3 regions of the Bradyrhizobium sp. IC3195 genome follow, and region 1 is predicted to be linked to each of the others. Evidence: predicted binding sites of a transcription regulator. Region 1 holds the regulator's gene; each other region holds the start of a gene.
The links. The regulator PhoB, encoded in region 1, activates phosphate uptake and scavenging genes when phosphate is short. The targets are predictions, from matches to a motif close to TGTCATNNANCTGTCAT.
Positions count from the first base shown of each region.

Region 2: phnC (phosphonate ABC transporter ATP-binding protein) is a predicted target of PhoB. The motif match lies at 2,575-2,591, and genes of this name have one in related genera.
Region 3: I6F09_RS26325 (YbhN family protein) is a predicted target of PhoB. The motif match lies at 2,684-2,700, and genes of this name have one in related genera.

Region 1 covers NZ_JADYVG010000007.1:188,870-192,863, reverse strand. Annotated here, with positions in the region: gene pstA (phosphate ABC transporter permease PstA) at 1-626, shown strand, start outside; gene pstB (phosphate ABC transporter ATP-binding protein PstB) at 623-1,444, shown strand; gene phoU (phosphate signaling complex protein PhoU) at 1,456-2,172, shown strand; gene phoB (phosphate regulon transcriptional regulator PhoB) at 2,195-2,902, shown strand; gene I6F09_RS16765 (GcrA family cell cycle regulator) at 3,201-3,713, opposite strand.
Region 2 covers NZ_JADYVG010000019.1:2,584-6,577, forward strand. Annotated here, with positions in the region: gene I6F09_RS27895 (DUF1045 domain-containing protein) at 1-640, opposite strand, end outside; gene I6F09_RS27900 (alpha-D-ribose 1-methylphosphonate 5-triphosphate diphosphatase) at 659-1,852, opposite strand; gene I6F09_RS27905 (chloramphenicol acetyltransferase) at 1,849-2,517, opposite strand; gene phnC (phosphonate ABC transporter ATP-binding protein) at 2,692-3,507, shown strand; gene phnD (phosphonate ABC transporter substrate-binding protein) at 3,582-3,994, shown strand, end outside.
Region 3 covers NZ_JADYVG010000016.1:154,283-158,276, forward strand. Annotated here, with positions in the region: gene I6F09_RS26320 (hypothetical protein) at 1-1,295, opposite strand, end outside; gene I6F09_RS26325 (YbhN family protein) at 1,430-2,512, opposite strand; gene I6F09_RS26330 (ferritin-like domain-containing protein) at 2,943-3,449, shown strand; gene I6F09_RS26335 (EAL domain-containing protein) at 3,663-3,994, shown strand, end outside.

The DNA.
Region 1 (3,994 bases):
TGACCGTGATCGGCGTCGGCATCGGCGCGCCGCTCGGCCTGTTCGCCGGCACCTATCTCGCCGAGTACGGCCGCAACGACAAGCTGACCTCGGTGATCCGCTTCATCAACGACATTCTCCTGTCGGCACCCTCGATCATCATCGGCCTCTTCATCTATGGCGCGGTGGTGGTGCCGATGCGCGGCTTCTCGGCGATTGCGGGCGCGCTGGCGCTTGCCGTCATCGTGATCCCGGTCGTCGTGCGCACCACCGAAGACATGCTACTGCTGGTGCCGAATCCGTTGCGCGAAGCTGCCAGCGCGCTCGGCCTGCCGCGCTCGCTGGTGATCAAGCGTATCGCCTATCGTGCCGCGCGCTCCGGCCTCATCACCGGCGTGCTGCTGGCGACCGCCCGAGTCGCCGGCGAGACCGCGCCGCTGTTGTTCACGGCACTATCGAACCAGTTCTTCAGCCTCGGCCTGAACAAGACGATGGCGAACCTGCCTGTCACCATCAACAACTTCGTGCAGAGCCCCTACGAGTATTGGAAGCAACTCGCCTGGAGCGGCGCGCTGTTGATCACCCTGACCGTGCTTGCCCTTAACATTGGCGCGCGCATCCTTGGCGCCGAGAGGACTGCAAAATGAGTGAAATGTCTGTTTCCGTCAGCGCACCGACCGTTCATCCCGGCTCGCAGCCCCTGCCCGAGGCGCCCGCCAAGGTCACGGCGCGCAACCTCAACTTCTACTACGGCGACCACCACGCGTTGAAGAACATCAACCTGGCGCTCGGCACCAACCGCGTCACGGCGTTCATCGGCCCGTCCGGCTGCGGCAAGTCCACCCTGCTGCGCATCTTCAACCGGATGTACGACCTCTATCCGGGCCAGCGCGCCGACGGTCAGCTGTTGCTCGACCATACCAACATCCTCGACCCCAAGCTCGACCTCAACCTGCTCCGCGCCCGGGTCGGCATGGTGTTCCAGAAGCCGACGCCGTTCCCGATGACGATCTACGAGAACATCGCCTTCGGCATTCGTCTCTATGAGAAGATCTCCAAGTCCGAGATGGACGACCGCGTCGAGAAGGCGCTGCGCGGTGGCGCGCTGTGGAACGAGGTCAAGGACAAGCTCAATGCCTCCGGCCTGTCGCTCTCCGGCGGCCAGCAGCAGCGCCTCTGCATCGCCCGCACCGTCGCGGTGCGGCCCGAGGTGATCCTGTTTGACGAGCCCTGCTCGGCGCTCGACCCGATCTCGACCGCCAAGGTCGAGGAGCTGATCCAGGAATTGTCCGAGAACTACACGATCGCGATCGTCACCCACAACATGCAGCAGGCGGCGCGCGTTTCCGACAAGACCGCCTTCATGTATCTCGGCGAGTTGATCGAGTTCGACGACACCAGCAAGATCTTCACGTCGCCGAGCGATCGGCGCACGCAGGATTACATCACCGGCCGGTTCGGCTGAGGAGACGGAACATGGGTTCTGAACATACCGTAAAGGCTTTCGACAGCGACCTTCAGGAGCTCACCCGCCTGGTCGCCGAGATGGGCGGCATCGCCGAGCGCATGATCGTCGATTCCGTCGACGCGCTCATCCGCCGCGACGTCGCGCTCGGCCAGCGCGTCGTCGCCACCGACGTCGAGCTCGACGCGCTGCAGAAGCGCATCGAGGAGCGCGCCGTGCTCACCATCGCCCGCCGCCAGCCGATGGCCGTCGACCTGCGCGAGATCGTCGGCGCGATGCGCGTTGCGACAGATCTCGAGCGCATCGGTGATCTCGCCAAGAACATGGGCAAGCGCGTCGCGGCGCTGGAGACGGATTTCCATCCGCTCAAGCTGTTCCGCGGCCTGGAGCACATGACCGACCTCGTGCAGCAGCAGGTCAAGTCGGTACTGGACGCCTATGCCGCGCACGACCTGCCGGCGGCGATGGCGGTGTGGAAGGGCGACGAAGAAGTCGACGCCATCTGCACCTCGCTGTTCCGCGAGCTCCTCACCTACATGATGGAGGATCCGCGCAACATCTCGTTCTGCATCCACCTGATGTTCTGTGCCAAGAACATCGAGCGGATCGGCGACCACGCCACCAACATCGCCGAGACCGTGTTCTACATGATCGAGGGCCAGGCGATCACCGACAAGCGGCCCAAGGGCGACATGACGACCTTCGCCACGACGGTGCCGAACACCTGACGACTTAAGGAGCTACGACCACATGGGCGCACGCATTATGGTGGTTGAGGACGAGGAAGCTCTCACCGAGCTTCTTCGCTACAACCTCGAAGGCGACGGCTATGACGTCGAGACGGTGATGCGCGGCGATGACGCCGACACCCGCCTCAAGGAGCACATTCCCGATCTGATCGTGCTCGACTGGATGCTGCCGGGCCTGTCAGGCATCGAGCTGTGCCGGCGGCTTCGGACCCGCCCCGAGACCAAGCAGCTGCCGATCATCATGCTCACCGCGCGCGGCGAGGAGAGCGAACGGGTGCGCGGGCTCGCGACCGGCGCGGATGATTATATCGTCAAGCCGTTCTCGGTGCCGGAGCTGCTTGCGCGCGTGAAGGGCCTGCTCAGGCGTGCGAGTCCCGAGCGCCTCGCCACCGTGCTCGCCTATGGCGATATCGAGCTCGACCGCGACAAGCGCCGCGTGGCGCGCTCGGGCCGGCCGATCGATCTCGGTCCGACCGAATATCGCCTGCTGGAGTTCTTCCTGGAGCATCCCGGCCGCGTGTTCTCGCGCGAGCAGCTGCTCGACAGCGTCTGGGGCCGCGACATCTACATCGACGAGCGCACCGTCGACGTCCATATCGGCCGCCTGCGCAAGCTGCTCAACCTTGGCCGCGAGCAGGACCCGATCCGCACCGTCCGCGGCGCCGGCTACGCGCTGGACGATCGCTTCGCGAAGGCTGAGCAGACGTAAGATCGGGCGAGTTGTTGGTTCTCGGCCGCGGCAACAATCTCGGTCGTCATCCCGGGGCGCGCGCAGCGCGAGCCCGGGATCTCAGCGCGAGCGCGCGCGCTCGTCGCGATCAGCCACAGGACGTGGTTTGGCGAAGACTCGGAGTGACCATCTCGCGCAACGATTGCGCCCCGCGGTTACGGATCCCCGCCTTCGCGGGGATGACACCGAGCGATTGGGAGCCGTCATCGTGTGACGGCTGCAGTCTTGGCGATCAAGCTTGGCGATCAAAGCTTGGCGATCAGGGAATTCCGCAAGCTCACCGCGTGCCCGGTTTCGGTGCTGCGCGACGGCGATCCGCTGCGGGCTGATAGGCCACGCGCGAATGCTGGGCACAATAGGGCAGGCCGGAGAGCGCCTTGCCGCCGCAGAAGAAGAAATCCGGGCTCGAGGGATCGCCGACCGGCCAGTGGCAGGTCGCCTCGTTCAATTCCAGCAGCGACAGCCGCTGGCTCATCGGCACCACGTTGTCGTAGGTAACCGGCTCGGCTTCCAACTCGACCTCGAAGGCCTGCGCCAACGCGGTGTTGCCGCGCGCGACGGGGCGGGTCACCCGCATCATATGCTGCGCGGGCCGTGCCTTGCGCGGCCGCGGCGCTGCCGATGAAGGGCTCTTGGCGCGGCCGGACAGGCCGAGCCGGTGCACCTTGCCGATCACGGCATTGCGGGTCACATTGCCGAGCTCCGCCGCGATCTGGCTGGCCGAAAGTCCGGCCTCCCAGAGCTTCTTCAGCTGCTCGACGCGATCATCGGACCAGGTCAAAACCGTCATTGCACCCTTTCCCTCGCTGCGCGCCTGCCATCCTGGGGCCTTCGCAGCGAATGCTTTAGCCTTGAAAAACCCGTGCCGTCAGAATCCCTTAAGGCTCGCCGGGCGCGCTCAAGACGCCCGAACGTTTACGCCGGTACATGAGGACTTCTGGGATCAGAACTGCTGCACGAGATGTCGTATCTGACAGTCCAAACGCTACAATATGGCGTGACTCCCGCGCAAGAGTCCGCCGACTCGCTTCCACATGTTCCGTGGTGAAAAACCCGCAAAATCGGCACCGC
Region 2 (3,994 bases), on a different contig from region 1:
TGAACAGCGCAATGCGATCGATCGCGAGCGTCTCGATCCCCAGCGCCGCAAACCGTGTTCGCAGCATCTGAAGGATCGGCCCGCGCCGCTCCGCATCCAGCCGCCCCGTCAGCGTCATGTGGAAGCGGAATTCTTCCATCACGTAAGGATAGCCCCAGCGGTCGAGATAATCGCGCTGCCGCTCGCTGAGCTTCTCCGGCTTGCGCCGAGCGCGATCTTCCGCCGTCAGCGCGGCGCGAAACGGGTCGAACTCGCGAACGCAATCAGCGGCAAGTTGCTGGAGCGCTTCCATCGGCTCGGCCGGAATAACGGCAATGAAGCCGCTGATGGCATCGACCATCGGTCGGATTGCCGGGATTGGCCGTGTCTTGCCCGCGAAGGCCGCGCAGGCGGCCATCAGCTCGGCTTCGGTCTTGCCGGGCGCCAGCGCCATCGGCGCCTTCAGCGTGGCGTGAAAGCCGTACTTGCGGGGATCGGCGCTGACCTCGCGCCAGTCGGGCGCGGCGTGCAGCGCCTGCTCTGGAAACGAAATCTCGCCGCCGCTGTAGGCGTCATAGCCGAGCAGCTCGGCGCCGAAGCGGGAGAGGGCGCTGTCGCGGCCTGCGGCATAATAGATCGCGTAGCGGGGGAAACCTGTCATTGCCTCAGCATAACCAATTTACGCCGCGACGACAGTCTCGCGCGGCGCCGCCATTGCGGTGAGCAGCCGCGTCGCGTCGGTGAGATGCACGAGCCTGCCGCCTGAGATCACCGCGATCAGCCGCGGCCGCAGCTCCACGCTGTCGTCGACGAGGAGAATGTCGGCGCGGCGTCCCTCCGCGAGCAGGCCGCGATCGGTGAGGCCGGTTGCCCGCGCCGGGCCGGCGGAGACCAGATCCCAGGCCTGAGCCAGAGGCATCACGCCATCGGCGGCCAGGCGGAACGCGGCGAGCAGCTGCGCGGGATAGTAATAGTCCGACGCCAGCACCGAGCAGAGCCCCTTTGCGATCATGTCGGAGGCCCTGGTCCAGCCGGTGTGGCTGCCGCCGCGCACGACGTTCGGCGCGCCATAGACGATGGCATCGCCGTGGCTGGCCGCAGCCTGCGCCGTCTCCTCGTTGATCGGAAACTCCGCGATCAAGGCGCCGAGCTCGCGAAAGTCCCGGCGCATCGCCGGGCTCGAATCGTCGTGCGAGAGCATCCGCACCTCGGCCCCGCGGGCCGCGGCGGCCAGGCGTGACACCGAGGCGGGCACCTCGTCGGCGCGCGAGACCACGCGCTCGACCAGCCGGTCGAATTCTTCGCTCGACAGACCGGTGCGCTCCACCATGCGGTTGCGCTTGCGTGGGTTGGAGATGTCGGCAACGACGCCGTCCATATGATCGTTGAAGGCGAACAGGTCGACGCGGCCCTCGCTGAGCCACTCTGCGATCTCCGCTTCGGCATCGAGATTGAAGGTCTCGTGCCGCAGGTGGAAGCGGGTGTCGGCGGCGAATTGAGGACGCTGCCGCTCGATCGCCTCCATCAGACCGCGCGCATTGTCGGCGCTGCGCAGGCCCGGCTCCCACGAGCAGGTTGTGGCGTGAAACACGGTAGTGATGCCGTTGCTGATCGCCTGGCGGTCGCTGTCGGCGAGCGCGACGTCGATCGGAAAGTCGACGCCGGCGCGCGGCATCATCTGGCGCTCGAAGGCATCGCCATGCAGATCAACGATGCCGGGCAGCACCAGCAGGTCACGGGCATCCAGCGCCAGCCGCGCCCGGCCGCGAGAGGCGTCGACCTCTGCAATGTCTGTTCCGGAGACGAGAAGGGAGGTTTCGACGAGCTCGGCGCCGATCAGGGCCCGGCCGCCTTCGATGAATATGTCTGTCACGCGACCGCGCTTCGTTTGCTGGCAGGAGAATTGGCGAGTGAGCTCGCTTTTGCTTCGTATGCCGAGAGGAAATCTTCAATCCCGAGCTTGCGGAAATTGGGCAGCGCCTCGCGCAACTTGTCGTGATCCCAGTCCCACCAAGCAAGCCTTGCGAGCCGTCCGGCGATCTCCTCCGAGAATCGCCGCCGCACGATGCGGGCCGGATTGCCGGCGACGATGCTGTAGGCCGGCACGTCCTTGGTGACGATCGCGCCGGCGGCGATCACCGCGCCGGTGCCGATGTTGCGGCCCGGCAGCACGATCGCGCCATGGCCGATCCAGACGTCATGGCCGATATGAACGTGATGCCGGCGGCGCCAGTCGAAGAACTCGAGATCGTCGCTCTCACCTTCGAAATAGGCGCTGGATCGGTAAGTGAAATGCGCCTGAGTGGCGCGATGCATCGGATGGTTGCCGGGATTGATGCGGGTCATCGCCGCGATCGAGCAGAACTTTCCGATGGTGGCGTAGGTGATCTGCGCATCGTTCACGACATAGGAATAATCGCCCATCGCGACTTCATGCAGGATCGTGCGCGCGCCGACTTCGGTGTAGGCGCCAAGCCTGGTCTCATGCAGCTTGGCCGAGGGATCGACGGTCGGCTGAACCGAAAGAGCTTTGGCCATGTTGCATCCGAAGTGCGAGGGCGGGAGTCTTTCTTCGAGCGGCCGGATGACGGTGTCGTGACAATGAGATGACAGGGGATGACGTGCGTAGGATGGCCGCACTGCAGCAGCCTTGTCACACAAGTGTTAACCACGGGCGTTAGCGGTTGGCTCCAGCTACTCTGGAGCCCCTCGATGCTGGTGGTTGAAGGTCTGACGTGTCGCTTCGGCGCGAAGGCCGCTGTGGACGATGCTTCGTTTCAAGTTTCCCCTGGCGGCTTCGTCGGGGTGATCGGGCGATCCGGCGCCGGCAAGTCGACATTGCTGCGGTCCATCAACCGCCTCATCGAGCCCTCCGAAGGCCGCATCCTGTTCGAAGGCGTCGACGTCACCGCGCTGCGCGGCAAGGAGCTGCGGCAGTGGCGTGCGCGGTCGGCGATGATTTTTCAGCAGTTCAACCTCGTCGGCCGGCTCGACGTCCTCACCAATGTGCTGATGGGGCGGCTGTCGACGGTGCCGACATGGCGGTCGCTGCTGCAGCTTTGGCCCGAAGAAGACAAGGCCATCGCGATGTCGGCGCTCGAGCAGTTCGACATGGCTGCCATCGCGGCCCAGCGCGCCGACCAGCTCTCGGGCGGTCAGCAGCAGCGCGTGGCGATCGCGCGGGCGCTGGTTCAGCAGCCCGACATTATCCTTGCCGACGAGCCGATCGCCTCGCTCGATCCCCGCAACACCAAGATCGTGATGGATGCGCTTCTGCGCATCAACAAGCATTTCGGTATCACCGTGCTCTGCAACCTGCATTCGCTCGATCTCGCCCGCAGCTATTGCGACCGCCTGATCGGCATGGCGGCCGGACGCGTGGTGTTCGACGGCGCGCCGGCGGCCTTGACCGATCATATCGCGCGCGAGCTGTACGATCTCGAGGCGAATGAAGTCATGGATGTTGCGCCCGCGGATGCATCGGTCGGCACAGCAGTTCCTGCCCTCCGCACGGTTGCCGTGGCCTGATCGCTGCTTCTTTAAATCGAGCCTAGCGTAGAGCCGGAACTCGACAGTTTCATAACCTTGAAATGGGAGACGTCATGATAGACCGTCGTACGATCGTTGCCGCTGCGGCGGCCCTGGCATTTTCAGTTTCAGCCGCTGCGGCGCAGGACTGGAAGGCGAAATATCCTGAGTTGATCTTCGCAAAAGTCCCCGACGAGAATGCCTCCGGCACCACCAACCGCTGGACGCCTCTGACGGAGTACCTGTCCCGCGAGCTTGGAACCAAGGTCACGCTGCGCATCGCCAACGACTACGCCGCGGTGATCGAAGGTCAGCGTGCAGGAAACATTCACATTGCGATGTACGGCCCGGCGTCCTACGCGCGTGCCTACATCATTGGCGCGAAGGTCGAACCGTTCGCGATCGAGGTGAACGGCGACGGCACCAAAGGCTATTACTCGGTTCTCTATGTCAAAAGCGATTCGAGCTACAAGGACATTAAGGACCT
Region 3 (3,994 bases), on a different contig from region 1:
GCGAGCGCAGGATTGGCATAGGAGACATAGACCACGTGCGAGAGGTCGCCGCCGACCAGCGGCTTCAGCGCCTCGCGCAGCTTGACGAAATTCTGCGGCAGCTCGCGCTGGAGCGCATCGCGGGAATCGTCGACGCTCGCCAACACGCCGGAGCGGCGGAACAGCGCGCGCTCGGTCGCGGTTTCGACGATGACGTCGGCGACGAGACCGGAGAAATAGACGTCGTTGGCACCGACCGAGAGCAGCACGAGGTCGAGCGTGCGATCGGGCTGGCGCTTCTTCGCCGCAGTGACGGCTTCCCGCAGCTCGGCGACTTGCGCGTTCACGCTGGTGTTGCAGACGCCGGTCTTGCCGGGCGGGCATTCGCGGGCGCGCTGCGAGCCGAGCAGCCCGTCGCCGATGCTCGCGCCGGTGCAGGCGAGCGGCAGGAAGGTCACGGCGATGTGGGTGTAGCGCACCGCGAGCGCCAGCGCGGTGCGCGCCTGATAGCTGTAGAGCGATCGATGGCACGGCGCATTGAACCAGAGCGCGCTGTAGCGCTGCCAGTTGGCGAGCGTATCCGGCGCCTCGCAGGCGCGGCCGCCCTTGAAGCCGTGGCGGCTCGGCCGGTAGTACTGCGCGCCGGCGGTGCCGAGATAGGAGCGGAAGCAGAAGCCTTCGTCCGACAGCGCCAGCGGCCGGTCCGGATTGCCTTCGCCGGAGGCGATGCTGTCGCCGAGACCTGCGATGAAGATGTCGCGGACCTGGATCTCGGTCTGGATCCGCTGGGTCGGATCGGAGCCGGCCGAGACATCGACGGTCGCAACCGTCGGCTTGCCGTAGCGGACACGCAAATTGATCGGCTCGGCGCAGTCGAAGGTCGAGCTCTGCGGGCCATCGCCGTCATCGAACGACCAGGCGCAGGTGGCGCCGACCGGCACCGCGCCGGTCAGGCGCACCGTCACGGGATGGTCGGTCGGCGTGATGTAGTTCTCTTTGACATCGTCGCGGGTGCAGGGCTGGTTGACCCGGCCCTGCAGGTCGATGCAGAGCCGGTTGACCATGTTGCGGGCCCAGCCGCGGCCCTCGCTCTGGAGCTCCAGGGACTGTTCGGCGGCCAGAATGCTGCGGTTGCGCGCGTTCTCGACATGGAGCAGGAAGTCGCGCTCCTCGCGGAATAGCCGGAAGCGGTTACGCACCTCCCAGCTGATCTGCATGCTGCCGGCGTCCTGCGCGGCGGCGCGCTCGGGCAAAGCGAGAAGGCCGGCAAGCAGCACGGCGCCTGCCGAGAGGGTGCGAAGGAATACGGAAATCATGGCCCGCGTTTTCAACGGCAAAGTTGAGGCGGAAATAAGAGAGGATTGCGCGCCTGCCCGCAACCTTTGCCTGATGATTCCGAGGGGCCTTGATTGCCGGCGGCGGCTTGATTGCCGGCGGCGCCTTGGGCGGCTCAGCGCTTGCCGGCCTGCCGCAGCAGCCGTTCGCGCTCCATCGGCGTCACCTCCCTGGGCAGGTTGGCCTGCGCGCAGGCTTCCGCCAGCCGCCGCCGCTCCTGCCACGGCGCGACCACATTCATCCAGAGCTCGCGCGTGCCCATGATGGAAATGGCAAGGCCGAACGGGATCACGAAATAGAGAATGCGGAACACCAGCAGCGTGGCCAGAAGCTCCTCGCGGCCGAACTGGGGCAGCGCCACGAGCATGGCGGCATCGAACACGCCGATCGAGCCCGGCGCGTGGCTGGCAAAGCCGATCAGGGTCGCCAGGATGAACACGACCGCGAGCGACATGAAGTCGATCGGCGGGTTGGCCGGCATCAAGAGGTACATTGCCGTGGCGCAGAAGCCGAGATCGACGACGCCGATCAGGATCTGCACCAAGGTCAGCGGCGCCGATGGCAGCACCACCTTCCAGCCCTTCTGGCCGAGCTCACGGCGCTTCTCGCCCATGCAGAGCCAGACCAGATACGCGCCGATCGATGCGAGACCGCCGAGGGCGATCAACCGGTTGAGCGAGGAGGGCAGCTGATCCATCGAGGAGGCCGCGTCCGGATGGATGGCCATGCCGATCGAGAGCACGAAGATGTTACCGAGCCAGAAGGTCAGGCCGGACAGGAAGCAGATCTTCGCGACGTCGATCGCGTTCAGTCCGTAGTCCGAATAGATCCGGAAACGGATCGCGCCGCCGGTGAAGACCGTGGCGCCGATGTTGTGCCCGATCGAATAGGACGTGAAGCTGGACAGCGCCGCGATGCGATAGGGCACGTGCTTCTTGCCGATCGTTCGCAGCGCAAAATAGTCGTAGAAGGTCAGCGTACAGAACGCGAAGAAGACGCAGATCGCCGCCAGCCCGATGTTGCCGCGGGGAATCTCCGTCAACGCGGTCAGGATGACCCCGGTATCGATGCCCTTGAGCGTCCGCACCAGCGTCGTGATCGCAAACGCGATGATGAAGATGCTCGCGGCGACGCCGAGCCGTCGCCAGCCGATCCATCTATTGAAGCCGCGTTTCAACGCGGGCAGCAGTCCGTGCATTCATCCTCCCGGCGGGGGGCAAGACCGACCGGGCCAGACATTGGCCGGTCGGGTGCGATCACGGCCAAAAGGCAGGCATCGATCGCTAGGCATGATCCAGCTCATTTAAGGCAAAATCAGCGGCTTGTGCAGCCCTTGACAACAATAGGTTCTGCGTTCGGCGGGCAACTTTGTCATACGCGGTTCATATCGGCGGCGCGTTAAGCATATGAGTCGCGAAACCAGGCTCCATCCGCGCGCTCACCGTGCCGATACGATCTCAGATCCCGGCGCCGTCCGCATTGTTCCAGCGCAGAGCCGTATCGGCGTTTTTGGAACGTCGATGCCGCGTGGTCGTTAGCCTCCATCAGCAATCGAACATGGCGGAATACGCGGCTTTTTCGTGCAAGCCGGCGCCTCCGTGTTCCCAAGACCCGAGAGGATCGGAACGATGGGACTGTTCACAAAAGACATCAAGACCATGAACGACCTGTTCGTACATCAGCTCCAGGACATCTATTACGCCGAGCAGCAGCTCACCAAGGCGCTGCCGAAGATGGCGACCAAGGCCACTGATCCGCAGCTGAAACAGGGCTTTTTGACGCACCTCGAGGAAACCAAGCAGCACGTTGCGCGGCTCGAGGAGGTCTTCAAGATGCACGGCGTCCCCGTGAAGGCGGTCGACTGCCCGGCCATCGACGGCATCATCGAGGAAGCCGACGAGACCGCCGGCGAAGTCGCCGACAAGGCGGTGCTCGACGCGGCCCTGATCAATGCGGCGCAGGCCGCGGAGCATTACGAGATCGTCCGCTACGGCAGCCTGATCGCCTGGGCCAAGCAGCTCGGCCGCAACGATTGTGCGGCGGTGCTCGCCAAGACGCTCGAGGAGGAGAAGGCGACCGACCAGAAGCTGACGACACTCGCCGAGAGCAAGGTGAATCTGCGCGCGGCGAGCTGAGTAGAGGAAAGTACGAGCGCCGCGCGACGGTCCGCGCGGCGCTTGTGCTTGTTCGCTTCCCGCTGCCGTGGTGCTGCTTCGGTGCGCCGTCGCGAGGATCAGCAATGTGAGCGAACTCGCTCATCTTCCATTCACCACTTCCGGAGCAGGTTTGTAGCTGGTTACCGATCGTCCACCACTGTCGGCTCAAGTGCGGGTCGATAGGGGCCGGCAATGTATCAAGTTCTTTACTGTCTCACCGACGAGCATGACTGGCGACTGGTGGCCCTTGGGGGCGCGGTGTGCCTGCTCGCCAGCGCCGCGGCGATCAGCCTGTTTCAGCGCGCACGCGCGACGCACGGAGCCGGGCGTCTGGCCTGGATCGCCCTGGATGCGGCCGTGAGCGGATGCGGCATCTGGGCGACGCATTTCATCGCGATGCTCGCCTATGGCCCCGGGAGCGCCGGCGCCTACAACATCCCGGTGACAATTCTGTCGCTGATGCTTGCGATCTCCTTGACCTTCGTGGGCCTGAGCATCGCCGTGGCGTCCTCGCGCCCGGTGTG